4 regions of the Sphingobium rhizovicinum genome follow, and region 4 is predicted to be linked to each of the others. Evidence: riboswitches for the same ligand, from Rfam matches in the RefSeq annotation. Region 4 holds a riboswitch; each other region holds the start of a gene.

Region 1 (7,368 bases), on a different contig from region 4:
CCTGCGCAGCCGGTCCGCCCGGGTGGAGGAGGCATCGCTGTCCCTCAGCCGGCGTGAATTTGACCTGCTGCATTGTCTTGCGCGGCAGGCCGGACAGGTCGTCACCAGAGGCCAGATATTGGACGAGGTATGGGGGCAGGATGCGGACGTTACCGAAAATGCGGTCGACGTCTATATTGGCTATCTGCGCAAATATCTGTCCGCCCATGACAGCGCGCCAGACCTGTCGACGGTGCGTGGCGTGGGCTTTGTGCTGCGTCATCGGACCAAAGCATAAGTCACTCTGAGAGAAATCTCATAAAGCCATCAGGACCATCTCATAAAGCCCCGCCTACTCTTGGTTTCGACAAGCGGTGATGGCCGCAGTCTGGATTTAGGAGGATGCGATGATGGGAAGACGGGGGCGTCTGCTGGCTTGCGCCATGACGATGCTGGTTGCGGTGCCGGCGATCAGCCAGCCAGTGGCGCAGAAGCATGATTTCAGGCTGCCCGGCGTCGGCTGGGACGATATTCTCAATGACGAACATAGCACCGACAATGTGCTGATGTACGGTCTGGGGGTGAAGGCGCAGCGGTTCAGCACGCTGGACCAGATCAACAGCGACAATGCGAAGAAAGTGGTGCCCAAATGGGTCTTCTCCTTCGGGGACGAGCGGCAGCGCGGTCAGGAAAGCCAGGCGCTGGTCTATGACGGCGTCATCTACGTCACCGCATCCTACAGCCGCGTGTTCGCGCTGGATGTGAAGACGGGCAAGAAAATCTGGTCCTATACCGCCCGCCTGCCCGACGACATTCGCCCCTGCTGCGATGTCGTCAATCGCGGCGCGGCCATTTATGGCGACAAGATCTTCTTCGGCACGCTGGACGCGGGGATGGTCGCGCTGGACCGCAAGACCGGCAAGGTGGTGTGGAACAAGAAGTTCCAGGATCACAAGGCCGGCTACACGATGACCGGCGCGCCCACGATCATCAAGGACAAGAAGACCGGCCGGGTCATGCTGATCCACGGATCGTCGGGCGACGAATTTGGCGTGGTGGGCGAACTTTATGCCCGCGATCCCGACACCGGCGAGGAAATCTGGATGCGGCCGATGGTGGAGGGGCATCAGGGCCGGCTGAACGGCAAGCCATCGACCTTCACCGGCGATCCCAAGGCGCCAAGCTGGCCCAATGACAAGGATGGCAAGAAGGTCGAGGCGTGGAACCATGGCGGCGGCGCGCCCTGGCAATCGGCCACCTATGACGAGAAGACCAACACCATCGTCATCGGCACCGGCAACCCGGCGCCGTGGAACACATGGAAGCGCTCGCCCGGCGACAGCCTCTATACGTCGGGGCAGGTCTATATCGAACCCTCGACGGGGGAGCCGGTCGGCTTCTTCCAGCATACGCCCAATGATGCGTGGGACTTTTCGGGCAACAACCCGATCGTGCTGTTCGATCTGGAAAAGGACGGCAAGACGGTCCGGGCCGGCGCCCATGCCGACCGCAACGGCTATTTCTTCCTGACCGATCTCGACAAGCTGACCAAGCGTGACGGGAAGATCAGCAAGCAGAAGGGCAGCGCGCTCGGCATCTATCCCTTCGTTCCCAACATCAGCTGGGCCAGCAAATGGGATGTCGCCAATGGCCGGCCGATCGAAAATCCGGGCCAGCGCCCCCCACCGCCAGCGCCCGGCAAGGACAAGGGCGAAAGCATCCGCGTGACGCCCAACTTCCTGGGCGGGACCAACTGGATGCCCATGTCCTACAACCCCGGCACCGGCCTGTTCTACATCCCGTCGAACGACTGGTCGGAAGATTACTGGACCGAAAATGTCACCTATAACAAGGGTGCCGCCTATCTGGGTCAGGGCTTCCGCATCCGTAAGCAGTTCGACGATCATGTCGGCGTGCTGCGGGCCATGGACCCCAGGACCGGCAAGATCGCCTGGGAAGCCAAGGAGCATCTGCCGTTATGGGGCGGCAACGTCACCACCAAGGGCAATATCGTCATTCAGGGCACCAGCGATGGCTATGTAAAGATCTTCAATGCCAAGACCGGCGAGGAACTCTGGAAATTCCAGACCGGCTCCGGCGTGGTGTCCGTGCCGATCGTCTGGGAAGAGGATGGCAAGCAATATATCGGCCTCGCTTCCGGCTATGGCGGCGCCGTGCCGCTATGGGGCGGGGACATGGCCGACCTCACGCGAACGGTCAGCCAGGGCGGCTCCTTCTGGGTGTTCGAACTGCCCGAAGCCTGATGATCTTGGCGCGGAGCCCGACACTCCGTGCGAAGCGCCCGGCCGGACCGCGACCTCCCTCGCGCCTCCGGCCGGGCACCCCATTTCCTCATCCTGTTTTCGCCATGGATCGGATCTTCCCATGCGCCTTGCCTGCCTTGTCCTGCTGGCCGCTTCTGTCGCCGCCCCTGCCTTCGCCCAGCAAAAGATCGTCAATGTGGAGGAGCGCCCGACGCCATGGGTCGTGAACGGATGCACCATCGTCCCCCATGCGTCCTGCGCCGGCGCGGATTTGCGCTTTGCCGATCTCGCCAATGCGGACCTGACCGGCGCGGACCTGCACGGGGCCAAATTGTCGCGTGCGGACATGCGGCATGCCAATCTGACAGGCGCCAATCTCGACGGCGCGGATCTTGATGGCGCGGATATGTCCATGACGTTCCTGAATGGCGCGCGGCTGAACGGCGCGTCGCTGCGCGGGGCCAATCTGGCCTTTGCGCGCGCCGGCCACGCCATGTTCGACGGCGCCGATCTGACTGCGGCGACGCTGGAAAAGGCGCTGCTGAAAGGGGCTTCGTTCAGGGAGGCGAAGCTGATCCACGCCGATCTGCTGGAGGCCAAATTCTATGAAGCCAATCTGGAACGGGCGACCATGGACGCATCCCGCATCCGCTTTGCCGTGTTTCAGGATGCGTGGATGAAGGATTGTGCCGGCTGCCCGTCCAGTTGGCAGACCGGCGACACCGTATGGCAGACCGAAGAGAAGGAACGACTGCGCAATCGGGAACGATGACTTGCGCAGGACCGGCTTGCATCATAAGGAGCCTTGTCCTTGACCTGTTTCGGCAGGATGAGGGCGAAGATCGCGTCGGTTCCCCGGAGACGGGGATTAAAATGGGAACGCGGTGAGGAGGGTGAAAGCCCTCCGAATCCGAGGCTGTCCCTGCAACTGTAAGTGGCGAGCGCGATATACAGGTGCGGACGGCATGAAGCCCGATCCGCCAGCCACTGGGCCGGACGCTAAATCCTGCGAGGCCTGGGAAGGCCGTATATCAAGCGATGACCCATGAGCCAGGAGACCTGCCGGCGTCTGGTCGCTCTTGCCCTGGTCCAGGGGATGGCCGCGGCACGGTGAACTCCGTCTGAGCGACGAACGAGCGGCTGGGGCCGCATCGGACGCTGTGTGTCGGTCGCCCCTGGCGTCCGGCCGATGCCGGCTGCCGACCGTTCGTGAACGGCACGCCCCCGCCCATATGTCGTGCGACGCCGACGGGGGATTATAATGTTGAAGTTCACATCGGCTGCGCTCGCGGCCTTTTCACTATGCACGCCTGTCGTTCTGGCCCAGCCTGCCGCCGAAGGAGCGGATGGCGAAGCCTCCACCATCGTCGTGACCGGGGTTGTGGACCCGCTGCGCCTGAATATGAAGTCGCAAGGCGCCAGCCGGCTTGGCCTCACCGCGCTGGAAATGCCCGCCAGCGTGGAGACGCTGGATGGCGACGCCATTCGTCTGCGCGGCGATTTGACCATTCAGGATGCGGCCGCCCGCGCGACCGGCATCGTCAACACGTCGGGCGTGTTCGGCTTTGGCCTCTCGTCGCGCGGCTTCACCGGCCAGAATTCGGTGATGACGCTCTATGACGGGATGCGCATGTATAATAACACGCTCACCTTCCCGGCCGATCCGTGGATGGCGCAGAGCGTGGAAATTTTGCGGGGGCCTGCCTCCGTCCTCTATGGTGAGGGCGCCATTGGCGGGGCGGTCAATGTGGTCCGCAAGCAGCCGTCCGACGATATGCAGGTGAGTGGGCGGATCGGCCTTTCCTCCTTCGACAGCTTCAATGTTGCGGCCGGTGCCGGCGGTCCCATCAGCGAAGGCCTGTCCTATCGCGCCGACGCCAGCTTCCGCCGGTCGGAAGGCTGGATGGATCGGGGCGACAATGATGCGCTGGCTCTGGCCGGGGCGATCCGGCTGAAGCCTGCAAACAACCTCAGCATCACCCTGTCCCACGACTTCAGCGATCAAAATCCCCGGACCTGGTTCGGCGTGCCGCTGGTCAATGGCCAACTCGACCGATCGCTGCGGAAGAATAACTATAATGTGACCGACGCCAGCCTGCGTTTCCGCGACAACTGGAGCCAGGCAAAGGTCGAATGGAGCGTGTCGGACGCATTGACCATTCGCAGCAGCTTCTACCATCTCTGCGCCAATAAATATTGGAAGAATGCGGAAAATCTGACCTACATCCCGGCCACTGCCACGACCCCCGCGCAGGTGCGGCAGAGCAGCTTCCTGGAACTTTATCATATCCAGAAGCAGACCGGGAACCGCACCACCGCCAATCTGGATCATGACCTGGCCGGTCTGGAAAACCGGCTGGTCGTTGGCTTCGACGTCAATCGCATCAGCTACAAAAATGTCAGCAACAGCGGCAACACCGCCACCCGGTTGGTTGACGCCGCAAACCCGGTTCCCGGCCTGTTCATCCATCAACCCGGAGCAGTGACGAAGGCGCGCTACACCAATCGCATCCGCCAGTTTTCGATCTTTACCGAAGACCGGCTGAAATTCAGCGACCAGTTTTCGCTCGTCGGCGGGCTGCGTTATGACCGGCCGGAAATCACCAAGACCGACTATGTGAATGCGGCGAACAACTTCACCGCCACGCCCGATGCCGTCACCTGGCGCGTGGGCGCGGTCTATAATCCGATGCCCAGCCTGTCCCTCTATGGCCAATATGCGACCGCCGCCGATCCGGTCGGCGCGCTGGTGTCGACCAGCGTCGCGCAGAGCGATTTCGATCTGTCGACCGGGCGCCAATATGAAGCAGGAATCAAGCATATCTTCTGGGGCGCACGGGGCCAGTGGACGCTGGCGGTCTATGACATCGTCAAGCGCAAACTGCTGACGTCCGACCCGCTGATCCCGACCATCCAGGTGCAGGTTGGCCAGCAAAGTTCGCGCGGGGTGGAAGCATCGCTGTTTCTGGAGCCGGTCGACCGCGTCAACATCACGCTGAACGGCGCGCTGCTGCGGGCGCGCTATGACGATTTCGCCGAATCCGTGGGCGGCGTCCTGTTCCAGCGGGCCGGCAACCGGCCCAGCAATGTCGCGACCCGAACGGCCAACGCTTTTGTCAGTTGGGAATTTGCAAAGGGCTGGGTCGTGGATGGCGGCGTCAGCTATGTCGGCAAACGCTATCAGGACGCGGCGAACAGCCGGGTCGTGCCCGCTTATGCGCTGACCGACGCAGGGTTCCGGTTCCAGTTCGTCGAAGGCGCCAGCATCGCCCTGCGCATGCGCAACATCTTCAACGAAACCTATGCGCGTGCAACCTATGGCCAGACCCAATGGGTGTTGGGCGATCCCCGGACTGTCGAGGCGACCATCAATGTCGCCTTCTGACGGGCTGGTGGCGCGGCGGAGGGCATCGCCCTTCGCCGCGTCCGCCCTGTGGAAGGGCATGAAGCGCTGGCTTTATGTTTTCCATCGCTGGACGGGCATCATCCTGTGCCTGTTCTTCGCCATCTGGTTCCTGTCGGGACTGGTGATGCTCTATGTGTCCTTCCCGTCCTTCCGCGCAGCCGAGCGGGTGGAAACGGCTGCGCCGATCGATTGGGGGCGGGTGCATGTTGGGCCTGACCATGCGCTGGCGCAACTGAACCTGCCCGATTTTCCGGGCGAGATGCGATTGGACATGGTTGGTGGGGAGCCTCTCTACATCTTTGTCACGGCCGACGGGCGGCGGGCGGTGTCGGCCCTGACGGGGCAGGAAACAGGATCGGTCGACGCGTCCCGCGCAGGCGTGATAGCCACCGCCATGGTGCAGGCGCCCGTCGCCTCCATCGTGGCGGTCGATCATGACCAGTGGGTTGTGACCCGCGCCTATAAGGCGCTGGCGCCGTTCTGGCGCGTTCGCATGGCGGACGGGGCGGCGACGGATCTCTACATCCGTCAGCGGACCGGGGAAGTTGTCCAGAATGTGACGGCGCATGAACGCTTCTGGAACTGGCTGGGCGCCGTGCCGCACTGGATCTATTTTGAAGCGCTCCGCATCTTTCAGGAACCATGGCGTCAGACTGTGCTCTGGACATCCGGCATCGGCATGCTGGGGGCGATGGCAGGCATGTGGATCGGCCTGTTGCGGGTCCGGCTGAAGCGCCGCTACAAATCCGGTTCGGTCAGTCCCTATCGCGGCTGGATGAAATGGCACCATGTCGTCGGCATGGTTGCGGGGCTGTTCCTCATCAGCTGGGTCTTCAGCGGCTGGCTGTCGATGAGCCCCTGGGGCGGTCTGCGTGACAGGGGGCATCGCGATGCCGCCAGCCTCTACGCCGACGCCCGCGCGCAATTTCCCGCGACCGACCTCCCTGGGCTGGCGCGACGGGCGCAGGACGCTCGCGAAGTCCGCTTTGGCTGGCTGGGCGGACGGCCGGTCATCACCTTGTGGGGCAAAGGGCGGCCGCAACTGTTGGACGGGGTCGGCGCGCAGCCCATGGCGATCGATCAGGCGTTCGTCGTCGCTGCCGCCCGGCATGCCATGGCTGGCGCAAAACTGACGGCCGTGGAGCATCTCGATCATGCCGACCGCTATTGGTACGCGACCGGCGATCCCCGCGATGACAACCGGCCGCTGCCGATCTTGCGGCTGAAATTCGCCGATCCGGCGCAAACCTGGCTGCATATCGATCCCGCAACAGGAGCGCTGCTTGGCCAGACTGGTTCAGGCGCACGCAGCTATCGATGGCTGTTCAATGCGCTGCACAGCCTGGACTTCCCATGGTTGCTGATCTGGCCGCCGTTGCGCCACATCCTTGTCTGGCTGCTGTCGACGGGGGGACTGCTGATTGCGATCAGCGGTATCGTGATCGGCTGGCGACGGCTGATGAAGGGATGACGGCGTGGTCGGGGCGTGGTCGGGAAGGATGTCGACAGCCGTTCTGGCGGAGGGACTGTCTGTCCTACAGCGGCGACCTCGCCTATCCCGTCATCGGCTCTTTCGATTGTCGGCAGCATCTGGTTAAGCCCGCGGATGCGGCCCTGATAAAGCGACATAAGGCGACAATTTCGCACGCATTTTGCGTCTCTTTTGTCGCTTTATCGTCAAATCCGGGGCGATCGGACGGTGTCAGCGCCGTCGCGCGC
Region 2 (7,368 bases), on a different contig from region 4:
CCGATCCGCCTGCTGCGATCAGGCCAATCGCGGCGTCGCGCTCGCCAATGGCAAGGTGATGGTCGGCGCGCTCGACGGGATGCTGTATGCACTCGACGCGAAGAGCGGCAAAGTCGTCTGGAAAGTCGACACGGTGGTCGATCATAGCCGGGGTTACACCAGCACCGGCGCGCCCGAAGTAGCGGGCGATCTGGTGCTGATCGGGAATGCCGGCGCGGAATATGACACGCGCGGCTATGTCACCGCCTATCGCATTGCCGACGGCGGGCAGGCCTGGCGCTTTTACACCGTGCCGCATGATCCGGCGAAGGGGCCGCAGGAGGATAAGGCGCTCGACGCCGCGCTCAAGACCTGGGACGCCAACAGCCGCTGGGATATTGGCGGCGGCGGCACCGTATGGGACGCGATCAATTACGATCCCAAGTTCGGCACCGTTTATATCGGCGTCGGCAATGGCGGCCCCTATTCGATCGCGACCCGGTCGCCCAAGGGCGGCACCAACCTCTATCTCTCCTCGATCGTCGCCCTCGATGCCAAAAGCGGCGCGGTCAAATGGCATTATCAGGAAACGCCCGGCGACAGCTGGGACTTCACCGCCACCCAGCCGATGGTGCTGACGGAGATGGAGGTGGACGGGCAGGTTCGGCCGGTCATCCTCCATTCGCCCAAAAATGGCTATCTGTTCGTGCTGGACCGGCAAGCCGGCAAACCGCTGCGGGTCAACGCGCTGGTGCGGACCAACTGGACCAAAGGGTTCGACAAGGATGGCGTGCCGCAGATGACGCCGGAGCGCACCGACTTCTGGAATGGCCCGCGCCTGATCTTCCCGGCCTCGGCGGGTGCGCGTAACTGGTATCCGGCGGCCTATGATGCGCAGCGGAAAAGCTATTACGCCTCCGTGCTGGATATGGGGAATTTGATGTTCACCGTGCCGCCCGGCACCCCGGCGGAAGCGCGGCGTCCCAAGGCGCTGAATGTCCAGACGACCCTGATCTTCACGCCGCAATTGCAGGCATTGCTGCCCACTTTGCCGCCCGCGATCCGCGAACAGGTGGAAAAGTTGCCCGAAATGCAATGGGTCAAGGACAAGCCCTATAGCAGCGAGTTGCGCGCCATCGATCCGCTGACCGGCAAGGCGCGCTGGTCGGTGCCGACCGAAGGCTGGCAGGACCGGATGGGCATGCTGTCCACTGCATCTGGCCTGATCTTCCATGGTACGATTGGCGGCAAGCTGATCGTTCGCGATGCTGACACGGGCAAGCTGATCAAGGCAATCGACACCGGCAGTTCGATCATGGCGGCGCCCATGACCTATCGGGTGAAGGGCGTGCAATATGTTGCGGTCGCGACGGGCTTTGGCGGTGGCGGATGGGGCTATGTGCCGCGCTATTCGGCCGCCTATCGCTATGGCAACGCCAACCGCATCCTGGTGTTCAGGCTGGACGGCGGGCCGGTGCCCAAACCGGCGGAATTGCCGCCGATGGAGGCCGCGCTCGCACCGCCTGCGCAAAAGCCGGGCGTGACTTCAGCGACGATCGCGCAGGGGCAGGCGCTGTTCTTCCAGAATTGCGCTATCTGCCACAGCAATCAGTTGCGCTCCACCGCGCCCGATCTGCGCCGGATGCAGCCGGCGACGCATGATGTCTTCGCGCCGATCGTGCGGGAGGGGGTGTTGCTGCCCGGCGGGATGCCGCGCTGGGATGACCTGCTGAGCGTTCAGGATGTGGATGCGATCCACGCCTGGCTGATCGACGAACAGGGCAAGCTGCACGCACGCGAAACGAAGATGCGGGCGGCGGGCCAGCCGATCGACGCGCCCAGCGCCGCCATCATGTCCAATTTCTAGGAATGATCATGGAAGAGACGGATCTCATCGTCGTTGGCGGCGGGTCGGCGGGATGCGCCATGGCCGGGCGGCTCGCCGAAGCGGGCCTTGCCGTCGCGCTGATCGAGGCGGGCGGGACCGACCGGCATATGCGATCGCGCATCCCGGCGCTGACCAGCGCGATCGTCCAGAACCCGGCCTATGACTGGTGTTATCAGGTGGAGCCGGACCCGTCGCTGGGCGGGCGGGCGGACATCTGGCCGGCGGGCAGGATGCTGGGCGGGGGCAGCGCGCTCAACGGCATGATGTTCATTCGTGGCCATCGCTGGGATTATGACGAATGGGCGCGGCAGGGCGTGGCGGGCTGGGATTATGAAGCGGTCCTGCCCTATTTCCGGCGGCTGGAGGATAATGAGCGCGGCGCCGACACATGGCGCGGCGCGGGTGGGCCGATTGCGGTGTCGGAAGGCCGTGCGCGTTATCCGATTACCGATCAATGGATCGCCGCGGCGCAGGCGGCAGGCATCGCCCGATCGCCAGACCTGAATGGCGAAAGCGCCGAGGGCGTCGATTATGTGCAGGTATCGCAGCGGGGCGGTGAGCGCTGTTCGGCGGCGCGAGGCTATCTGCACGAACGGCGTGGCGGCAAAGCGCCCGCCATCCTGCTGGGCGCGCAATTGCTGCGTATCCTGATCGACAATAATCGCGCCATCGGCATCGTCTATTGGCAGGATGGCGTCGAAAAGATGCTGCGCGCGCGTCATGGCGTGGTGCTGAGCGCCGGCGCGATGAACACGCCGCGCCTGCTGATGCTGTCGGGCATCGGTCCGGCCGATCATCTGCGCGCTCATGGCATTGATGTCGTGCGCGATCTGCCCGGCGTCGGCGGCAATTTGCAGGATCATGTCGGCACCCATGTCGTCAACGAAGTCGATGTGAGGACGCTGAACAGCGATGCGCAGGGACTGCGCGGAGCATGGCAGTTGTTGCGCTATGCGCTTGCCCGGCGGGGCGCGCTGACCACGGCGATCGGCCACGCCCAGGCGTTCGTGAAAAGCCGGTCGGATTTGCCCGCGCCCAATCTCCAGATCAGCTTCGCCGCCTTCGCGTTCGACTTTGATGCGCGGGGCCGGCTGATGCTGCGCAAGACGCCGTCCGTCTCGACGCTGGTCGGATTGATGCGGCCCAGTCATCGCGGACGGATCAGCCTGCGATCGGCCGATGCTTTCGCGCCGCCGAAGATCGCGCATCGCCAGCTGGGCAGCGACGATGACATCGACCAGATCGTCGAGGGGATCGGCATCGCCCGGTCGATCCTGCGTGAGACACCGATTGCGACACATATAATAGATGAATTGCGGCCCGGACCTGACCTGACCGATCCGCAACAGTTGCGCGCCTATGTGAAGATGGCGTCGATCCCGCTCTATCACCCGGTCGGCACGGCGAAGATGGGCAGGGCGGACGATCCGCAGGCGGTGGTCGATGCCGATCTGGCGGTGATCGGCATTGACGGCCTGTGGGTGGCCGATGCCTCGGTCATGCCGACGCTGCCGGCGGGCAACACCAATGCGACGGCGATCATGATTGGCGACAAGGGCGCGGACCATGTCCTCAAGCGCCTTGATCGCCCCAGCCAAGTCCGATAGGGCCGGCGCTGCGTCCGGTTCCCCGCAAGGGGATCAAAAGGGAACGGGGTTCAAGACCCCGGCTGCCCCTGCAACTGTGAGCGGCGAGCCAGCGAGGCACAAGCCATTGGGACGCCTGTCCCGAGAAGGCGCTTCGCCCCGGCATTGACCCGCAAGCCAGGAGACCTGCCGGCCGTGGTCGTTCTTCGACCGGACAGGGTGTGCCGGGCGAACGGGGTCATCCCTCGCGCAACGACGAGCCGACCGTGCGGGAGCGCGGCGGGGATGTCGTGCGCGTGAAGTGCATTGCATCGTCGTTTCGTCGCCGCGCGGTCCTGTCACGGACCGGGGATCATGATGCGCGCGTCATTTATATATAGATTTTCCAGCCAGAGGCCGGCCTGAGCCATGTTGCGGCCGGTCGAGGATGTGCCCGCAGTGGTGGTGTGCAACAGCTGTCGCCATTCGCCCGATGCGCGCGAGGATGCGGAAGGCGTGCGCGGCGGCGCGCGGCTGGCGGAAGCATTGCGGCGGGTGAAGGCCCAGTCGCCCCGCTATGAGGGTGTCGCAGTGCAGGACATGCCCTGCCTGTTCGCCTGTTCGGAGCATTGCACCGTCCATCTGCGCGCGCCGGGCAAAGTCGGTTATGTGTTGGGGCGCTTCACCCCCGATGAGGAGGCTGCGCGCGCGATCCTGGACTATGCCGCCCATTATGCGGAGAGCGAGCATGGCCGCGTGCCCTTTGCCGACTGGCCGCAGGGGGTGAAGGGTCATTTCATCGTCCGCACCCCGCCGCCCGGTTTCGTCGCGACATGAGCCGCTTTCCAACCGTCGCCGCGTTCGAGGCGGCGCTGGCGTCGCTGCCCGGCCCGGATCAGGCGGCGCGCGATGCCGCCGCCGCGCGACAGATGCAACTGACCAAGCCGGCCGGATCGCTGGGCCGGCTGGAAGACATTGCGTTGTTCATGGCGGGATGGCAGGGGCGGGCGCGGCCGCGGATCGACCATGGCCTGGCGCTGGTCTTCGCCGGCAATCATGGCGTGACCCGGCATGGGGTCAGCGCCTTTCCTGCAGAAGTGACGGCGCAGATGGTGGCCAATTTCGCCGCCGGGGGCGCGGCTATCAACGCGCTGGCCGGGGCGGCGGGACTGGACCTGCGTATCGTGCCGATCGATCTGGACCGGCCGACGGCGGACTTCACGGTCGAACCGGCGATGAGCGAGGCGCAATGTCTGGCGGCGATCAATGCGGGAGCCGATGCGGTCGATCCGTCGCTGGACCTGTTGTTGCTGGGCGAAATGGGCATTGGCAACACTACGGCGGCGGCGGCGCTGTGCCTGCGCAGTTTCGGCGGTACGGCGCAGAATTGGGTTGGCGCAGGCACCGGGGTTGGGGCGCATGGCCAGATGGTCAAGCGACAGGTGCTCGACCTTGCCATGGCCTGCCATGCCGATTTGCCCAGAACGCCGTTCGAAACGCTGCGCTGCGTGGGCGGGCGTGAAATCGCGGCGATGGCCGGGGCGATGCTGGCGGCGCGGCATCATCTTATTCCCGTGGTGCTGGACGGCTTTGTCTGTTCTGCTGCGCTGGGGGCGATGGCGGCAGGGGCACCGGACATTTGCAACCATGTGATCGCCGGCCATCGTTCGGCCGAAGCGGCACATGGACGCCTGCTAAAACGGCTGGTGCTGACGCCGCTGCTGGACCTGGGCATGCGGCTGGGTGAGGGCAGCGGCGGCGCGGTTGCGGTTGCGGTGATGCGGTCCGCGCTGGCGATGCATGACCAGATGGCGACCTTTGCCGACGCGGGCGTGTCGGCCGGTTGATGCAAAGCGTGCTGCTCCACCTGATGCGGCATGGCGCGCCGGCGGAAACGGGGCGGTTGCTGGGACATGGCGACTGGCCTTCGACCGATGCGGGGATCGCCGCCTGTCGGGCGCGGGCGAAGGGGCTGGATGTGGCGGCGATCCAGTGTTCCGACCTGTCGCGTACGGCGCAGGCGGCGGCGGCGATCGCGCAGGATTGCGGCCTGACGCCCCGGATCGACGTGCGATGGCGGGAGCTGGATTTTGGCGCGTGGGACGGCGCCGATCCGGCGACGCTGGACGCGGGTGCGCTGGCGCAATTCCATGCCGACCCTGACGCTAGCCCGCCGCCCGGAGGCGAGCGCTGGTCGGCGCTGGTGGCGCGGGTCGGCGCGGCGATTGCCGATCTGTCGGCCGAACCGGCATTGATCGTCACCCATGGCGGGGCGATGCGCGCGGCGCTGGCCAGCCTGTGCGGTTTCGACCAGCGCCAGACATGGGCGATCGACCTGCCCTATGCCGCGTGCCTGACCCTGCGGCTGTGGCGGGGAGAGCCGCGCTGGGGGCAGATTGTCGGGCTGGCGACATGAAGGGGCTGGTGCTGGCGATCCAGTTTTTGACGCGCCTGCCCATGCCGCGCGTTACGGCGGACGATCGGGATTTTGCAGCGTCGATCCGCTGGTTTCCGGCAGCGGGTCTGGCCGTGGGCGTTATGATCGGCGGGGCAGCGTGGATCGGCATGCGGGCCGATGTCTGGACCGGCGCGCTGCTGGCGCTGATCGCCTGGGTCTGGGTGACGGGCGCGCTGCATCTGGATGGCCTTGCCGATCTGGCTGATGCGTCGGGGGCCGTGCACAAGGGACCGGATCGGCTGCGCGTGGTGCTGGCCGATCCGCATGTCGGCGCGATGGGTGCCGTAGCGGTGGCGGTGCAGGTCGCGGCGAAGCTGGTGCTGCTCCATGGTCTGCTGGATCAGCAGGCATGGCTGGCGTTGATCTTGATCCCCGGTGTCGCGCGGGGCGGGCCGCTGGTCTGGAGCCGCTGGTTGCCGCCGCTGCATGACGGGCTGGGCGCGCGCTTTCAGCATGCGGTGAGACGGGTCGACCTGCTGATCTGGGCGGCGGCGCTGCTGGCCGCAGGCTGGTTCGCGCCGGCGCTGTGGGTGGCGCCTTTGCTGATGCTGTACTGGGCATGGAAGCTGCGCCGGTTGCTGGGCGGCATATCCGGTGATGGCCATGGCGCGGGGATCGAACTGATGGAAAGCGGGCTGTTGCTGGCGACGCTGATCGCGGGGCGGCTGTGACAAGTCCATGGACCTATCATGGCGGCCGGCTGGATGCGGCGCGCCGCCATTATGGCGGCGGCGATGCGGACTGGATCGACCTGTCGACCGGGATCAATCCCAATCCCTGGCCGGTCGAGCGCGCGGGCGGAATCGATTGGGCCAGCCTGCCCGGCGAAGGGGCGCTCGCCGATCTGGAGGGCGCTGCTGGCCGCTATTTCGGCGTGGCGGCGGACCATGTCTGCGCGCTGCCGGGAACGGAAATCGGGCTGCGCATGCTGGCCGACATGCTGCCCGGCGCAGCGCGATACGCCACGCCCTGCTATCGCACCCATGGCGATATTTATCCGGCTGGTCGGGCCATCGCTCTTGATGAAGAGGCGGGCGGGGAGGGCGAGACAATGCTGCTCGCCAATCCCAACAATCCCGATGGCCGCTTGCTGACTCCGGCCGAACTCAACGCAATGCTGGCGCGGGTCGAGGCGACGGGCGGCTGGCTGGTGGTCGATGAAGCCTTTGTCGACATCCATCCCGGCTTCAGTCTGGCGGATCGGATCGGGGAGGGGCGGCGACTGCTGATCTTCCGATCCTTCGGCAAATTTTTCGGCCTTGCCGGGGTGCGGCTGGGGTTTTTGCTGGGGCCGCAGGAAATTGTTGCGCGCTATCGTGTGCGGCTGGGCAGCTGGCCGGTGTCGGCGGCGGCGCTGGCGATCGGGCGGGCTGCCTATGCCGATGCGGCGTGGATCGATGCGACCCGCAAGGCACTGGTGGCGCAGGGGGCGGGGCTGGATGCGCTATTGCGTCGTCACGGTCTGGAGCCGGCCGGGG
Region 3 (7,368 bases), 1.3 Mb from region 4:
GCGCGGCGCGCCTCCATGATCGGATCGGCATGGACGAGGCCCAGAGCTATCAGCCGCCTAATAAGAGGCTCCCAGCCCTGTTCGCTGACACCGCGTATCTGGAGATTAGCGCGGCTGGTCAGGTCGATCAGCCCATTGCCATAGGCCAGGGCTGCGTCACGCAAGCCCGCCAGTTGCGCGCCATCGATCCGTCCCATCATCGGACGCACCCGCACCAGCAGGCCATCGCCCGCCGCCATCGGATGCCAGGCATCGGGGCACCAGCCCTTGATCTGGCTCATGGTGCCTCCCCCACCAAACTGGCGAGAATGGAATTACGCCGCGTGCGCCACAGGCCTGCCGCATGGAGCGCCGCAAAACGCGCCTCCATCGCCGCCAGCGCGCCGGGATTAACGTCGCTCAGGAAAGCACGAACCTCCGCCCGTCCCAGCGTCGCGTCATGATAGAGATCGAACAGATGATTCGGCACGCTGCCTGCCAGATGCGCAAAGGCACCCAGATGATCGAGCGTCGCCGCAAGTTCCGCCCCGCCGCGAAAGCCATGGCGCATCATGCCATCCACCCAGCCGGGATTGGCAGCGCGCGCGCGCACCACGCGGGCAATCTCCTCGGTCAGCGGCCGCGCCGCCAACCGCGCCGGATCACGCGCGTCAAGATGGTAAAGCGCCGCCTTGCCCCCGAGCACCGCCTGCGCGGCGGCGAAGCCCGCCTCATGCGCGGCATAATCGGCGGCCAGCAGCAGGTCGGTTTCGGGCAAATCCTGCGCATGCACAAAGGCATCCGCCGCCGCGACGCGCGCGCGCAGGCCATCCGCATCCCGCACATCCACGTCCAGCGCCTGATCGGACGCGGCGAGCCACGCCTCCCCGGCCGCCCGGCGTGCGTCGTCCGTGTAGGTTTCCGCCGCATCGCCCATGTTCAGCCCATAATGGCCGGGCTGCGGCCCATAGACGCGCGAGGCGGGCGCCATTCCCGCAAAGGGGTTCCAGTCGGTCGGCTCATCCCTGTCACACAAGGCGCGCACCGCCTGCCCGAACAGCACGGGCAGCGTCGGAAAGGCATCGCGGAACAGGCCGGAGACGCGCAATGTCACATCAATGCGCGGCCGATCGAGCATCGCCAGCGGCAGGATTTCTATTCCCGTCACCCGCTCCGACGCGAAATCCCAGATCGGCTTTGCGCCCAGCAGATGCAGCGCCATGGCATAATCCTCGCCCGCCGTGCGCATCGTTGCCGATCCCCACAGGTCGACCACCAGCCCCTTCGGGTAATCGCCATGATCCTGCAAATGGCGGCGGATCAGTTCCTCGGCCAGACGAATGCCCTGCGTATGCGCCGCGCGGGATGGCACGGCGCGCGGATCGACCATGAACAGGTTGCGGCCGGTCGGCAGCACATCGGTCCGCCCGCGATGCGGCGATCCCGACGGCCCCGGCGCAACCCGCCGCCCATCCAGCGCCGCCAACAGGCCATCGCGCTCCGCCACGCCCTGCTCGCCCCGGCCGAAAATATGCAGGCCGTCGCCATATTGGCTTTCCTTAACGTCGCAGACGAAGCGATCGATCCGGCTGATCGCCTCCGCCGGGGACAGGCTGGCGTCGATACCCAGTTCCGCCTCCAGCCCCAGCGCGCGCGATTCCTCGCTTATGTCCGCCTGCAACCGCTGCCGCCGCGCCGGATCAAGCCCATCGGCATTGGAAAATTCGTCGAGCAGCGCCTCGATCCGCCCCAGCCCCGCCCCCTGTCGCGCAGGCGCCAGCGGCGGCGGCGCATGGCCGATCGTCACCGCGCCGATCCGCCGCTTGGCCTGCGCGGCCTCGCCCGGATCATTGACGATGAAGGGATAGATGACCGGCGTCGTCCCGATCAGTGCTTCGGGCCAGCAGGCGTCGGACAGGGCAACCGCCTTCCCCGGCAGCCATTCCAGCGTGCCATGCGCGCCCATATGGACCAGCGCATCGATCCCCTGCGTCCGCAGCCACAGATAGAAAGCGACATAGGCATGGCGCGGGCAGCGCGACAGGTCATGATAGCTGTCGGCGCGATCATGCGTGAGACCACGTTCGGGCTGGAGCGCGAGGATCATCGTGCCGCGCCGCACGGCCGGGAAATGGAAAGCCCCATCCCGCAAATCGGGATCGTTGTCCGGCGCGCCCCATACCACATGCAGATCATCGCGCAGCGCGTCGGGCAAAGACGCCAGCGCACGCCGATAGTCAGCCAGCGACCAGGTCAGATATTCGCGCTGGAGGTCGGCGACCAGATCGCCCGCCACCTCGACCGCATAGCCAGCCCCGGCCAGATCGCCCAGCATCGCCTCCGCCGAAGCGATCGCATCCAGCCCCACCGCATGCGCCATCTGATGCGCCTTGCCGGGATAGGTCGACAGGATCAGCGCCAGTTTCCGCTCCGCCACCGGGCGCTGGCGCAGATGTACCCAAGCCGCCACCCGGTCCACAATGGCCGCGATCCGTGCCGGGTCCGCCCGATGCGCGCCGCGCGCAAATTCCAGCGCCGGGTCGCGCGCCTGCGCTTCCTTGAAACTCGCCACCCCGGCAAACAGCCGCCCATCCACTTCGGGCAGGACGACATGCATAGCGAGGTCAGCGGGCGACAGGCCCCGCGCCGACTCCTGCCACGCCTGCCGTCCCGATGTCGCCAGCGCCAGCTGGAACACCGGCACGCCCGCGCCATCGAGCGGGGTCGTGCCATCCTCTCCCCGCGCGGAAAAGGCGGTGGCATTAATGATCGCGGCGGGCGCATAGGCCTTCACCCAGTCCGCAATCTGATCCCGTATTTCAACCGGTTTGAGCGAGGGCGCGAACAGCCCCACCATGTCGAAGCCCCGCCCGGCAAAGGCATCGCGCAGCGCCTCGAATGGCTGGGTATCCGCAGCCGTCAGATAGGAACGATAGAAGACCAGCAGGATGCGTGGCCGATCCGTCCGGCTTTCGAAAACCGCCGGAGACGCCAGATCGCCATCCCACGCCCCGACCATCGGCAAAGACGCAATCGGCGACTCCGCCCCACCTAGTCCCGCAGCACCCGCCAGCAGCCCCAGCGCCACCTGCGCCGCCACCGCACCGCCCTCGTCACATAGCCGCGCAAGTGCCCGCAACGTCGCAGCCGGCACGGTCGAGGCCGCCTCCAGCCGCGCATCGGGCCGCCCGTCCCCCGGCAGCACCGCCAGCGCGATCCCCCGCGTCAGCGCCAGCGCCTCGACCTGTTGCAGGCCATAGGTCCAGTAGGATGCCCCCCCGATCAGCCGGATCAGGATCGCCTTCGCCCCGAAGAGCGTCCGTTCGATATAGGTATCGACCGACAGCGGATGCGTCAGCGCCGCCAGATTGGCGAGCCGCAGTGTCGGCAACACGCCGCGCGCGCCATGCCAACCCGCCGCAAAGGCGGCCAGATCGCTGTCCGAAAAGGACAGGAAGACAAGATCGGCAGGCGTCTGCCCCAGATCCTGCGGGACAGCCGCTTCCTCGATCCCATGGGTCTCGCGGAAGATGACGTGCATCGGGGTAGCTCAGCCTTCCAGCACGGCCCGGATCGCAGCCTCATCGATGCGATCATGCTCGGCGATCACCACCAAAGCCGTTGCACGCGCTTCGCCAGGCCGCCAGGGCCGGTCATACTGGTGCCGCACCCGCGCGCCGACCGCCTGCACCAGCAGGCGCATCGGCTTGCCGGCCACCGCCGCATAGCCCTTCACCCGCAAAATCTGCTGCTCGCGCGCCAGCCGCTCGATCCGCGCAGTCAGGTCAGCCGGATCGGCAATCTCGCCCAGCGTCAGGACGATACTGTCGAAATCCTCATGCTCATGATCATCCTCGCCATCATGGTGCGATGGACGCGCAGCCAGATCATCCTCCGCCGCCGCATTCAGGCCCAGCAGCACGCGCGGGTCGATCACCCCTTCGACCAGTTCGATCACCGGTAAGGGACGCGGCGTTTCGGCCGCAATCACCGCCCGCGCGGCGGCGACGCCTTCCGGCCCGGCAAGGTCCGCCTTGGTCAGCAGCACCATGTCGGCGCAGGCCAGTTGATCCTCGAACACTTCGGACAGCGGCGTTTCATGGTCGATGCCCGGATCAGCCAGACGCTGCGCCTCCAGCGCTTCCAGATCGGGCGCGAACCGCCCGTCCGCCACCGCCTCCGCATCGGCCAGCGCGATCACGCCGTCCACGGTGATGCGCGACCGGATCGCCGGCCAGTCGAACGCCTTGAGCAACGGCTTGGGCAGCGCCAGCCCTGAGGTTTCGATCAATATATGGTCGGGCCTCGGCTCCAGCGCCAGCAGCGCCTCGACCGTGGGGATGAAATCATCGGCGACGGTGCAACAGATGCAGCCATTGGCCAGTTCGACGATATTTTCCGCCGGGCAATCGGGAATGGCGCAGCTTTTCAATATGTCGCCATCCACACCCAAAGTGCCGAATTCATTGACGACCACCGCGAGCCGACGCCCGCCGGCATTGCGGATCAGATGGCTGATCAGCGTGGTCTTGCCGGCACCCAGAAAGCCGGTGACGATAGTGACCGGCAGCTTGGCCAGATCGGACATGTTATTCTCCCGCGCGCCAAACGACGACAGGCGGGGCTTGCCGGCATCCCCAAGAGACGCCGACCGACGCGCGACGACGGGCGGACGCGACAGGGCGCCCGGCATCCCGCACCGTGTAGCCCCAGCCACACGATTTCGTCGCTCAGACGGAAGAAACTACCGTGCCATGGCCATCCCCTGGACCAGAGCAAGAGCGACCAGACGCCGGCAGGTCTCCTGGCTCGCGGGTCAAGGCTTGATGCGCGCCTTCCCAGACCTTTTGGGGTCCAGTGGCCGCTCTCGCAAGGAGAGCATGCGCATCGCGCTCGCCGCTTACAGTTGCAGGGACAGCCGCGGAATTGAGGAGGCAAGCCCCTCTCACCGCATTCCCATTTAAAGCCCCTTACGGGGCACCGGCGCGATCAATGTTCGTCGCCCTAAACCAAATCGGCCGCCAAGCCAACGCTGTTCAACCAGCCGTCCGCACTTCGATCTCGTCAAAGCGTTTCCAACGATAAATGCCGAAACTCAGCACCCAGCAGAGGATGAACAGGCCGATAATGGCAAAACCCAGACTGTTGAAATTCTCGCCCAGTTCCGCCGCGATCCGCCAAGGGCCACCCTCCAGCCCCAGCTTGTCGCCGATCAGCGCCATCGCCTCGATCCCGCCGATGACGATCGCGACCAGCGCCGAAATCAGGGTGATGGTGATATTGTAATAGAGTTTGCGGATCGGCTTCACGAACGCCCATTCATAGGCGCCCAGCATCACCACCCCGTCCGCCGTATCGACCAGCGCCATGCCGGCGGCGAACAAAGCGGGCAGCACCAGGATCGTGCCGATCGCCATGCCATCGGCGGCCTGACTGGCAGACAGGCCCAATATCGCCACTTCCGTCGCGGTATCGAAGCCCAGACCGAAGATGAAGCCCAGCGGCGCCATATGCCAGCTTGCGCTGACCAGCCGGAACATCGGCCGGAACAGGCGCGCCAACAGCCCGCGATTGCCCAGCAACAGGTCCAGATCCTCCTCGACATAGGCGCCGCCCGCCCGGACATGGGCAAAGCTCTTCCACACCGACCGCAGGATCATCAGGTTCATCGCCGCGATCGCGAACAGGAAGGTCGCCGACACGCCGGTCGCCACGATCCCGCCAACCTCGCGAAAACTCTCGAACCGGGCCAACGCACTGGCCGTCAGCGCGATCGTGACGGAGGCGATAGCGATGATCGCCGAATGGCCGATCGCAAACCAGAAGCCGACGGTGATCGGCCGCTGCCCATCCTGCATCAGCTTGCGCGTCACATTGTCGATCGCAGCGATATGATCGGCATCCACCGCATGGCGCAGCCCCAGCCCCCAGGCGAGCAGCGCCGTCCCCAGCATCAATGGCTGGTCATGAAATTGGGCAAAGGCCCATAGCCAAACGGCGATATTCGCCGCGATCAGCGCGGCCATCAACCCGGTCACGCGATGCCGCAGGCGCGGCGTCGAAGATTTGGACATGTCAGTCATGGGAAAAGGAAACACCCCGGCATCATGCGACAAGACAGGGGCCAGCGCGCATCGACCGGACGCCATCAGCGACCGACGCACGGTTCCAAGGCGGCCCCCGCCGCTCTTTCGTCGCTCAGACGGAGTGATACCGTGCCATGGCCATCCCCTGGACCAGGGCAAGAGCGACCAGACGCCGGCAGGTCTCCTGGCTCGCGGGTCGACGCTTGACGCATGGCCTTCCCGGGCCTCGCAGGATTTAGCGTCCGGCCCAGTGGCTGCCTTCCTTATTTCAGAAAGGCCTATGCGTCGCACTCACCGCTTACAGTTGCAGGGACAGCCGCGGATTTGGGGGACGAGTCCCCCGCACCGCATTCCCTTTTAAAGCCCCTCACGAGGCACCGGCGCGATCGGCGGCCAATGGGTGAACCCATCGGCCGACGCCGGGCATAACCCGGCGTCACCCGCTTGCCAAGCGGGTGAAAGTTCAGCTTTCAGCCCGCCCGTGCCGGGCATCGACACGCAGATGACGGCTGTAAAGCCAGCCGATGCCAATCAGGCTGAAGCCCAGCGCCAGGAAGGATGCGATGCGCGGCAACCCGGTCAGGCCCGATGCATCAAGCAGGAACACCTTGGCCACCGCCCCCAGCATCAGCAACAACGATGCAATCCGCCAGTCGCGTCCACCGCGCCGAATACCCCATAGCAGGAAGCTGATGGCCAGCGCGATCGCCAGAACGGAGCGGCCAATATCCTCACCCGCCGACAGATAGGGCAGGTTCAGCATCGGCCCGCAGAACAACTGGCGCAGCATGGTAAAGGCGAACAGCAGGATCAGGACCATATAGGCGCCTTCGCGATAGCGCATGCAACGCTCGGCCGGTTCTGGCGCCATTCGTCCGACCAGCCACAGCCCGATCAGCGGAATGGCAAAGGCAGGCACCAGCAGGTTGAACAGCGGCACGCTACCCACCGCCTGCGCCGCCCAGAACGGGTTATGCAGCAACAGCGTATAGAGCAAATTATGCGCGATCCCGGCCAGTACCAGCGTCAGGCCGATCTCCCGCTGATTGAACCGGCGCCATGCGGCCCAGCCCGCCATGATCAACAAGCCTTCCCAAAGCGTACGCTCGGCCAGGCCGGCCCGCACGAAGGCGGCATGGTCGGCGATGGCGAAGGCCTGCTTATACAGGATATGCAGGGCGATCATACCGAACAGGCCGGCCGCGATCACCGCCAGTTTCCGTCCGATCAGACCGATCGCCTGCTTCCCCCGGATCACCGCCAGCCCAATGAGCGCGGCCGGCAAGGCAAGGCGAAGCAGCAT
Region 4 (7,368 bases):
GCGCGCCCGGCGTCAGCGTCACATCCACATCGCGCACCGCCGCATGGCGACCGAGGCGGACGGAGAGACTGTCTGCGCGCAACGTCACCACAGGCGCTTCTCCCGCATCAGGTGGATCAGGAAGACCGGCACGCCCAGCAGCGCCGTCACCACGCCCAGCTTGAGTTCGCTGCTGGTCGGGATCAGCCGCACGCCAATATCCGCCAGCGTCAACAGCGCCGCGCCGCCCAGCAGGGAGGGCAGCAACACGGCATAAGGCGACCGATCGGTCAGCGGCCGCACCAGATGCGGCACGATCAGCCCGACGAAGCCGATCGCCCCCGACACCGCCACCGCGCCGCCCACACCCACGCCCACGCCCAGCATCATCCGCAATCGCGCCGCCGACAGGTTGACGCCCAGCGCCTGCGCGCCTTCCTCGCCCAGCGTAAGCGCGTCCAGCGTCCGTCCATCCGCGATCAGCAGCGCCGCGCCGATCGCGACGCAGGGCAGCGCGATCCAGACATGGTCATAGCTGCGATTTTCCAGGCTCCCCATCAGCCAGCTCATGATTTCCATCGCCGCGAAGGGATTGGGGGACAGGTTCAGCGACAGGCTGATCCCCGCCCCCGCCAGCGTCGCCACCGCAATGCCGGCCAGGATCAGGGTCAGCGGGCTTTCCGCCGATCCCGACAACAGGAACAGCGCGCCGATCGCGATCAGCGCGGAGCCGATGGCCAGCACCGGCAACGCCAGCGGATGCAGTTGCGCCAGCCCGAAATAGAGCGCGCACACCGCCCCCAGCGCCGCCGCATTGGACGCGCCCAGCACCGATGGTTCGGCAAGCGGATTGCGCAAATAGCCCTGCAAGGCCGCACCCGAAACGCCCAGCATCGCGCCCACGATCAACCCCAGCAGCATGCGCGGCAAGCGCAGGTCGATGATGATGGCACGGGCAATCTCATCGCCCCCCCCGGTCAGCACGGCCGCGATCCGCCCCGGACTGAGCGCCACCGCGCCGAGCATAACCGATCCGAACGCCGCAAGGATGACCAGCAGCAACAGGCCCGGAATCAACAAGGGGTGATAGCGGCGCGCGGTCATTTGCCGCTTCGCTGGTTGAAGGTGCACCGTGTTCCTGCGAAAGCAGGAGCCCAGTTCTGACATCTCAACTGGGTTCCTGCTTTCGCAGGAACGCGCTGTGCCATTGGATTGGTAGCATTTCCGTGATCCGCCCATTGACCTTTACTGCGATCGCCCTTTGCCTGCTGACCGGCGCAACCGCGCCCCAGCCCCCGCGCAGGATCGTCTCGCTCAATGTCTGCGCCGATCAATATCTGCTGGCGCTGGCCGATCCGGGGCAGATTGCGGCGCTCAGCAGCAATGCCCGCGATCCCGAACTGTCGGCGGCGGCGGACAAGGCGCGCGGCCATCGCACGCTGCGCCGTCCGTCGGAGGAAGTGCTGGCGATCCGGCCCGACCTGCTGGTCGGTTTCCCGCTGGGTCCGGGTGCCGTCGCCGGTGCGCCGCCGGGCCAGTGGCGCACGCTGGGCGTCGCCAGCGCCGACAGCTATGCCGCGATCCTCGACCAGATCCGCCAAGTCGCCCACGCCGTCGGCCATGTCGACCGGGGCGAAGCGCTGATCGCGCGGATGAACCGCGACCTTGCCGCCCTGCCAAAGGCCCGGCGCGGCGGCGTGGCGGCTTATTATCAGCGGCGCGGCTATATGACCGGCACCGGCACCTTGATCGACGATCTGATGCATCGGGTCGGCCTCACCAACCTTGCCGCAAAACTCGGCAAGCCCGCGCTGGCGCAGGTTTCGCTGGAGGAGATGGTCGCTGCCCGGCCCGACTGGCTGATCGTGGAAAGCGCCACCGACCATGTGGTCGATCAGGGAACCGAAATGCTGCACCATCCCGCTCTCGCCCGCATCCCGCGCATCAGCCTGCCGCAAAGCTGGACCGTCTGCGGCGGCCCCGCCTATGTGCAGGCCGCACGCGCAATCACGACGCGCCTGAACGCGCCGCGCTGAAAGGGCGGGCATCACGCCCGCCCTTCCCTGCAATCGTCAGAAACGGACACGCACCCCGCCATAAGCGGCGCGGCCGAATGTGTTATAGCCATAGGCCGTGGCGTATCCTTCATCGAACAGATTGTCGATGCGGCCATAGACTTCCAGATGATCGCCAACCGGCAGGGACGCGCGCAGCCCGACCAGCGCATAGCCGTCCAGCCGCCGCGTATTGGCCGCATCGTCGAAACTGTCGCCGACCATGGTGACGGTCGCGCCGGTCGACAGGCCGAAGAACCAGTCATAATCGGCCGACAGGCTGACCGCATTGGCCGCGCGGCGGGCAAGGCGATTGCCATAGGTCGCCGCGCCAGCCGAACGATCGCGCGCGTCGACATAGCTGTAGCTGCCCGTCACCGTCAGCGCATCGACCGGCTTCAGCGCAACCGATGCTTCCACGCCCTTGGCCCGGGTGCGATCCAGATTGCCATAGGTATAGGTGACGTAATCATAATTGATCTGGTTGCGGGTATCGCGGCGGAAGGCCGTGACCGACAACTGCGCACGGCCGCCGGCCAGACTCTGATCCAGCCCAACGTCATAGCTTTTCGACCGTTCGGGCGTCAGCGCACGATTGCCGCTCCATGGATCATACAGCTGATAGAGCGACGGCGCCTTGAACCCTTCGCCATAGCTGACGCGGATATTGGTCGCGCCGCCATTGGGCGTGTAGTTGGCGTTCGCGCCAAAGGTGGTCGCGCCGCCGAACTGGCTATGATCGTCATGGCGCAGGCCGCCGGTGACGGCGAGGCCGGTGAAGGGCTTCACGATCGCCAGACCATAGACGCTGTCGATGTTGATCTTCGCGCTCGCGGTGTCGCCAAATCCGAAATAATCATAATCGGGCCGTTCATGCTCGTAACCGAAGACCAGCTTCGCCTGATCGACCGGGGCATAGACGCCCTCATATTCGAAGCGCAAATTGGTGCCCGAATAGCCATAATCCGGGTCGGTGCCGCGCACGAAATAATAGTCGCGGTCGTTGCGCATCCAGGTGACGGCCGCGCGGTTGGTCAGCTTGCCGTCCAGCAGCGCCAGATTGACGCCGGCATAGCCGACATATTGGTCGACCTTCGAAACGTCGCTGCTGTCGGCGGGCGCGCCGAAGAAGCTGTCATAATCGAGGTCGGCATAGATATAATAGCCGCGCAGGTCGAGGCTCAGAGTATCGGTGAAGGCCAGCTTCAGCCGGGCGTTGGTGGCGATATTCTCATAGCCATCCCGCTCGGTGCCGCCAGCGGCCGAGGAAATGCCGTCGGTGCGATAATAAGCCGCACCGATCCCGCCGGACGCAATACCGGCGGTGCCGGACACATCCGCCTTGGCATTGAGCGTATCGGCATAGCCATAATCGATCGAGGCATTGCCCGCGAAACCTTCGGCCGGCGTCCCGGTCATCAGGTTGACGACGCCGCCGATCGCCTGACTGCCATAGACGACCGAATTGGAGCCGCGCAGCACTTCGACCCGGCGGATATTGGCGGTCAGCAAATGGCCGAAATCATAGCCGTCGCCGATACCGCTGGGATCATTCACCTTCACCCCGTCGATCAGCACCAGAGTCTGCGTCGTTTCCGCTCCGCGCAGCGACACGCTGGTCACGCCGCCGGTCGATCCGTTGCGGTTGAAGCGCACGCCCGGCGTCGTCGCCAGCAGATCGACGATGTCGGTCGCCTGCCGCTGCTCGATCGTCTTCGCGTCGATGACGGTGATCGCCTGCCCTACTTCGTCGCGCGGCTGTTCGATGCCGGTGGCGGTGACGATGATCTCGTCCTCCTGCGCCAGTGCCGGTGTCGCAGCCAGCAAGGCCGCGAGCGATATTCCCATTTTCAACATATAAGCCCCTATGGCGTCGCATGGCGACTATCAGGGTCGGGGCGTCCGCGCAGGCGGTCGGATGTTGGAGGGATGACGCCATGTCCCGCCGCAACCCGATGCGGCCCCGGCCGCACGGCGTCGCTCGACGGAAAACCCACCGTGCCCCGGCCATCCCCTGGACCAAAGCAGAGCGACCAAGCGCCGGCAGGTCTCCTGGCTCGCGGGTCGTTGCACGATGCATCAGCCTTCCCGGATGGGCTCCAGTGGCCGGTCTTTCGACCCCATGCATCGCGCTATCCGCTTACAGTTGCAGGGACAGCCACGGAATTGGGCGCTCGCGCACCCGCACCGCATTCCCGTTTCAGCCCTCACGGGCACCGGCGCGATCTGTTTGCAGGAAAAGAACAACCCCTCCCCACGCGCGGCGCTGTACGGGAAAGCCGGGGCGAATCCAAGCAGGGCGCGATTAAAGCGCCACAGCGTTGCCCCGCAGCAACAGCGCGTCGGATCGGGCCAGCGCGACCAGCGGCAATCCCGCCGCCGCCGCGCGTTCCGTCGCCAGGCGGGTCGGCGCGGAAATGGTGACGAGCAGCGGGCAATCGGCCAGCGCCGCCTTCTCCACCAGTTCATAGGAGCAGCGTGAGGACAGCAGCGCAAAACCGCCATCCCAATCCATGCCCTGCCGCGCCATCGCGCCGATCAGCTTGTCGAACCCATTGTGCCGCCCGACATCCTCCCGCACCAGCCGGATCGCGCCATCCGCACCGACCAGCGCGGCGGCATGGGCGGCACCAGTGGCGGCGTTCAGGGGCTGATGATCGCGCAAAGCCTCCAGCGCATGGAAGATCGCGGCCCGGTCCGCCCGCGAAGTCGTCGTCACGCGCGGCAACGGCCGGATCGCCTGCTCCAGATTCTCGATCCCGCACAGGCCGCAACTACTATCCGACGCACGATGTCGCACCCGATCGAGCAACCCCTCGGTCCGGTGCGGCGGCAATGTCGCGCGGGCGATCACACCGCTGTCGGTACGATGCACATCGACGTCCAGCAGCGCATCCTCCCGCGTCATCAGTCGCTCGGCCAGACTGAACCCCTGCACCAGATCGCCAATATCGGTCGGCGTCGCCATCAGCACAGCATAGCCCGCGCCATTATATTCGATCACGACCGGCACTTCTTCCGCCAGTTGCCGATCGATCGGCGTGGCCGCGCCGTCCGGGGTGAGCCGGATGAAGGTCAGGTGGGTATTCGGCGGCAGAACATCATTCTCATCATGCATCCCCACAATCTATGGCCCGGCCCGACATGTAGCAATGCGCGTCCTGCACCACGGCTGATGCAGAATATCGGGCTGAAATATGCTATGCTCAGACCGCGCTGATGATGGAGGCGGATATGCGCAGTGGACCGATATTGGGCGCCGTGCTGGCTGGTGGAAGATCCAGCCGATTCGGCAGCGACAAGGCGCTGGCATTGCTCGACGGAAAAACCCTGCTCGATCATGCGATGGCCGGCCTTGCCCCCCATGTCGCTGACGTCGTGCTATGCGGACGCGAGGGCGGACTGGCGGATCGCCCGCATCCCGACATGGGGCCACTGGGCGGATTGAATGCAGCGCTGCATCATGCGCTGAGTCACGGATTTATCGGCGTGCTGACCACCGGCTGCGACATGCCATTCTACCCGGCGGAATTGCCCGCCGCGCTGATCGGCGACAAGCCTGCCGTGCTACAGGGCCAGCAACTGCTCGGCTGGTGGCCGGCAACATTGGCGTTCGAACTGGACGCGCATCTGGACGAAGAGAATAACCGATCCATCTATGGCTGGCTGGAGCGCATCGGCGCCCGGATCGTGGAGGTGCCGGGGCTGACGCTGCCCAACATCAACCGGCCGGAGGATCTGGCTGCGCTGACCTGATGGCATTCATCGCGTTGGTCAGACGGAAAGCGCCACCTCCGCCGTAATGTCCGCAGCACAATGCGTCGCCGCCACCGCTTCGCCGATCAGCAGCAAAGTCGGATCTTCGTCGCTGATCGTCTGCACCAGAAAGGCGAGCGCACTGAGCTTGCCCCGGATCAGCCTTTCATCGGGCAACGAGACATTGACCGCCACCATCACCGGCGTTTCTGGGTCGCGCCCGGCAGCGATCAGCGATCGGCTGATCTCGCCCGCCGCTGCACGGCCCATATAGATGCCCAGCGTGCCGCCTGGCCGCGCCAGCGCTTCCCAGTCCAGCTTGAGCGACTCGCCCGCCTTCAGATGCGCCGTCACCAGCGTCAGCCCCCGCGCCACGCCGCGCAGGGTGAGCGACGCTCCGCCGCTCGCCGCCGCTGCGCTGGCCGTTGTTATGCCGGGACAGATATGGAAGCGGACGCCATCAGCGGCCAGATGCGCCATCTCCTCCGCCGACCGGCCGAAGACCGACGGATCGCCGCCCTTCAGCCGCACGACCCGCTTGCCTGCCTTGGCCGCCGCCAGCAGCAGATCGTTGATGCTCTCCTGCGCCTTGCTGTGGCGGCCGGAACGCTTGCCGACGCTCACCCGCTCAACGCCGGGCGGGATCAGGTCCAGCACGCCCGGCCCGACCAGCGCGTCGTAGAAGACGATCTCGGCCGCTGCGATCAGCTTTTCGGCCTTGCGGGTCAGCAGGTCCGGGTCGCCCGGCCCTGCGCCCACCAGCCAGACCTCGCCCGGCGCGATCATGCCGCCGCCTGCAGCGCGGTCGGGCGCGCGATCAGGATACGGCCATCCTCCTGCTTGACCGCGATGGTCGGCGTGCAGCCTTCGTCCGCGCCCTGCGCTTCGCCGGTTTTCAGGGCGATATTCCAGTTGTGCAGCGGGCAGGCGACGCTGTGGCCGTGGACGATGCCCTGGCTGAGCGGCCCCTTCTTGTGCGGGCATTCATTGATCAGCGCGAACACATGATCGTCGCCGGTGCGGAACACCGCGATTTCCTTCTCCCCCGCCAGTTGCACCGTGCGGGCGCCGCGCTGGGGAATGTCGGCCAGCGTGCCAATGTCGATCCAGTCGGTCATGATCTTACTCCGCAGCGATGGCAATGGGTTCAAGATGCTGGTGCAGTTCGGCATGCTGGCCGGCCGCACGTTCGGCCCAGGGATCATCCTGGCTGAAGCTTTGCGAATAGAGGAAGCGGGCGCGCAGCGCTTCGCGGCCGGCTTCATCCTCCACGATCCGCTGCTTGATATAGTCGACGCCGACCCGCTCGATCCACGGCGCGGTCCGCTCCAGATAGCGGGCTTCCTCGCGATAGAGCTGGGTGAAGGCGGCGCAATAATCCATCGCCTCCTGTTCGGTTGCGACCTTGCACAGCAGGTCGGTGGCGCGAACATGAATGCCGCCATTGCCGCCGACATGGAGTTCATAACCGGAGTCCACGCACACCACGCCGAAATCCTTGATCGTCGCTTCGGCGCAATTGCGGGGGCAACCCGACACCGCGATCTTGAACTTATGGGGCATCCATGAGCCCCAGGTC

What was found. Region 4 has a riboswitch for cobalamin ahead of ACFOKF_RS05645 (TonB-dependent receptor plug domain-containing protein). Riboswitches for the same ligand answer to the same signal wherever they lie in the genome.
Region 1: it holds a riboswitch for cobalamin, as region 4 does, so the genes downstream of both, ACFOKF_RS21130 (TonB-dependent receptor) here and ACFOKF_RS05645 (TonB-dependent receptor plug domain-containing protein) in region 4, are expected to answer to the same signal.
Region 2: it holds a riboswitch for cobalamin, as region 4 does, so the genes downstream of both, ACFOKF_RS23465 (DUF1636 domain-containing protein) here and ACFOKF_RS05645 (TonB-dependent receptor plug domain-containing protein) in region 4, are expected to answer to the same signal.
Region 3: it holds a riboswitch for cobalamin, as region 4 does, so the genes downstream of both, cobW (cobalamin biosynthesis protein CobW) here and ACFOKF_RS05645 (TonB-dependent receptor plug domain-containing protein) in region 4, are expected to answer to the same signal.

The regions. Positions count from the first base shown of each region.
Region 1 is NZ_JBHRVU010000005.1:532,683-540,050, reverse strand. Features, by position in the region: gene ACFOKF_RS21145 (response regulator transcription factor) at 1-277, shown strand, start outside; gene ACFOKF_RS21140 (methanol/ethanol family PQQ-dependent dehydrogenase) at 546-2,243, shown strand; gene ACFOKF_RS21135 (pentapeptide repeat-containing protein) at 2,365-3,015, shown strand; cobalamin riboswitch at 3,075-3,324, shown strand; gene ACFOKF_RS21130 (TonB-dependent receptor) at 3,505-5,628, shown strand; gene ACFOKF_RS21125 (hypothetical protein) at 5,615-7,120, shown strand; gene ACFOKF_RS21120 (phosphotransferase family protein) at 7,327-7,368, opposite strand, start outside.
Region 2 is NZ_JBHRVU010000005.1:1,028,319-1,035,686, reverse strand. Features, by position in the region: gene ACFOKF_RS23475 (PQQ-dependent dehydrogenase, methanol/ethanol family) at 1-1,846, shown strand, start outside; gene ACFOKF_RS23470 (GMC family oxidoreductase) at 1,855-3,474, shown strand; cobalamin riboswitch at 3,473-3,661, shown strand; gene ACFOKF_RS23465 (DUF1636 domain-containing protein) at 3,862-4,269, shown strand; gene cobT (nicotinate-nucleotide--dimethylbenzimidazole phosphoribosyltransferase) at 4,266-5,279, shown strand; gene ACFOKF_RS23455 (histidine phosphatase family protein) at 5,279-5,848, shown strand; gene ACFOKF_RS23450 (adenosylcobinamide-GDP ribazoletransferase) at 5,845-6,561, shown strand; gene ACFOKF_RS23445 (threonine-phosphate decarboxylase) at 6,558-7,368, shown strand, end outside.
Region 3 is NZ_JBHRVU010000004.1:2,169,912-2,177,279, forward strand. Features, by position in the region: gene ACFOKF_RS11690 (cobalamin biosynthesis protein CobG) at 1-281, opposite strand, end outside; gene cobN (cobaltochelatase subunit CobN) at 278-3,520, opposite strand; gene cobW (cobalamin biosynthesis protein CobW) at 3,530-4,567, opposite strand; cobalamin riboswitch at 4,757-4,979, opposite strand; gene ACFOKF_RS11705 (HoxN/HupN/NixA family nickel/cobalt transporter) at 5,016-6,053, opposite strand; cobalamin riboswitch at 6,223-6,462, opposite strand; gene ACFOKF_RS11710 (DUF2339 domain-containing protein) at 6,529-7,368, opposite strand, start outside.
Region 4 is NZ_JBHRVU010000004.1:871,381-878,748, reverse strand. Features, by position in the region: gene ACFOKF_RS05660 (ABC transporter ATP-binding protein) at 1-91, opposite strand, end outside; gene ACFOKF_RS05655 (FecCD family ABC transporter permease) at 85-1,083, opposite strand; gene ACFOKF_RS05650 (ABC transporter substrate-binding protein) at 1,206-2,015, shown strand; gene ACFOKF_RS05645 (TonB-dependent receptor plug domain-containing protein) at 2,052-3,890, opposite strand; cobalamin riboswitch at 4,059-4,269, opposite strand; gene fdhD (formate dehydrogenase accessory sulfurtransferase FdhD) at 4,339-5,151, opposite strand; gene mobA (molybdenum cofactor guanylyltransferase) at 5,268-5,789, shown strand; gene cobA (uroporphyrinogen-III C-methyltransferase) at 5,808-6,575, opposite strand; gene nirD (nitrite reductase small subunit NirD) at 6,572-6,907, opposite strand; gene nirB (nitrite reductase large subunit NirB) at 6,912-7,368, opposite strand, start outside.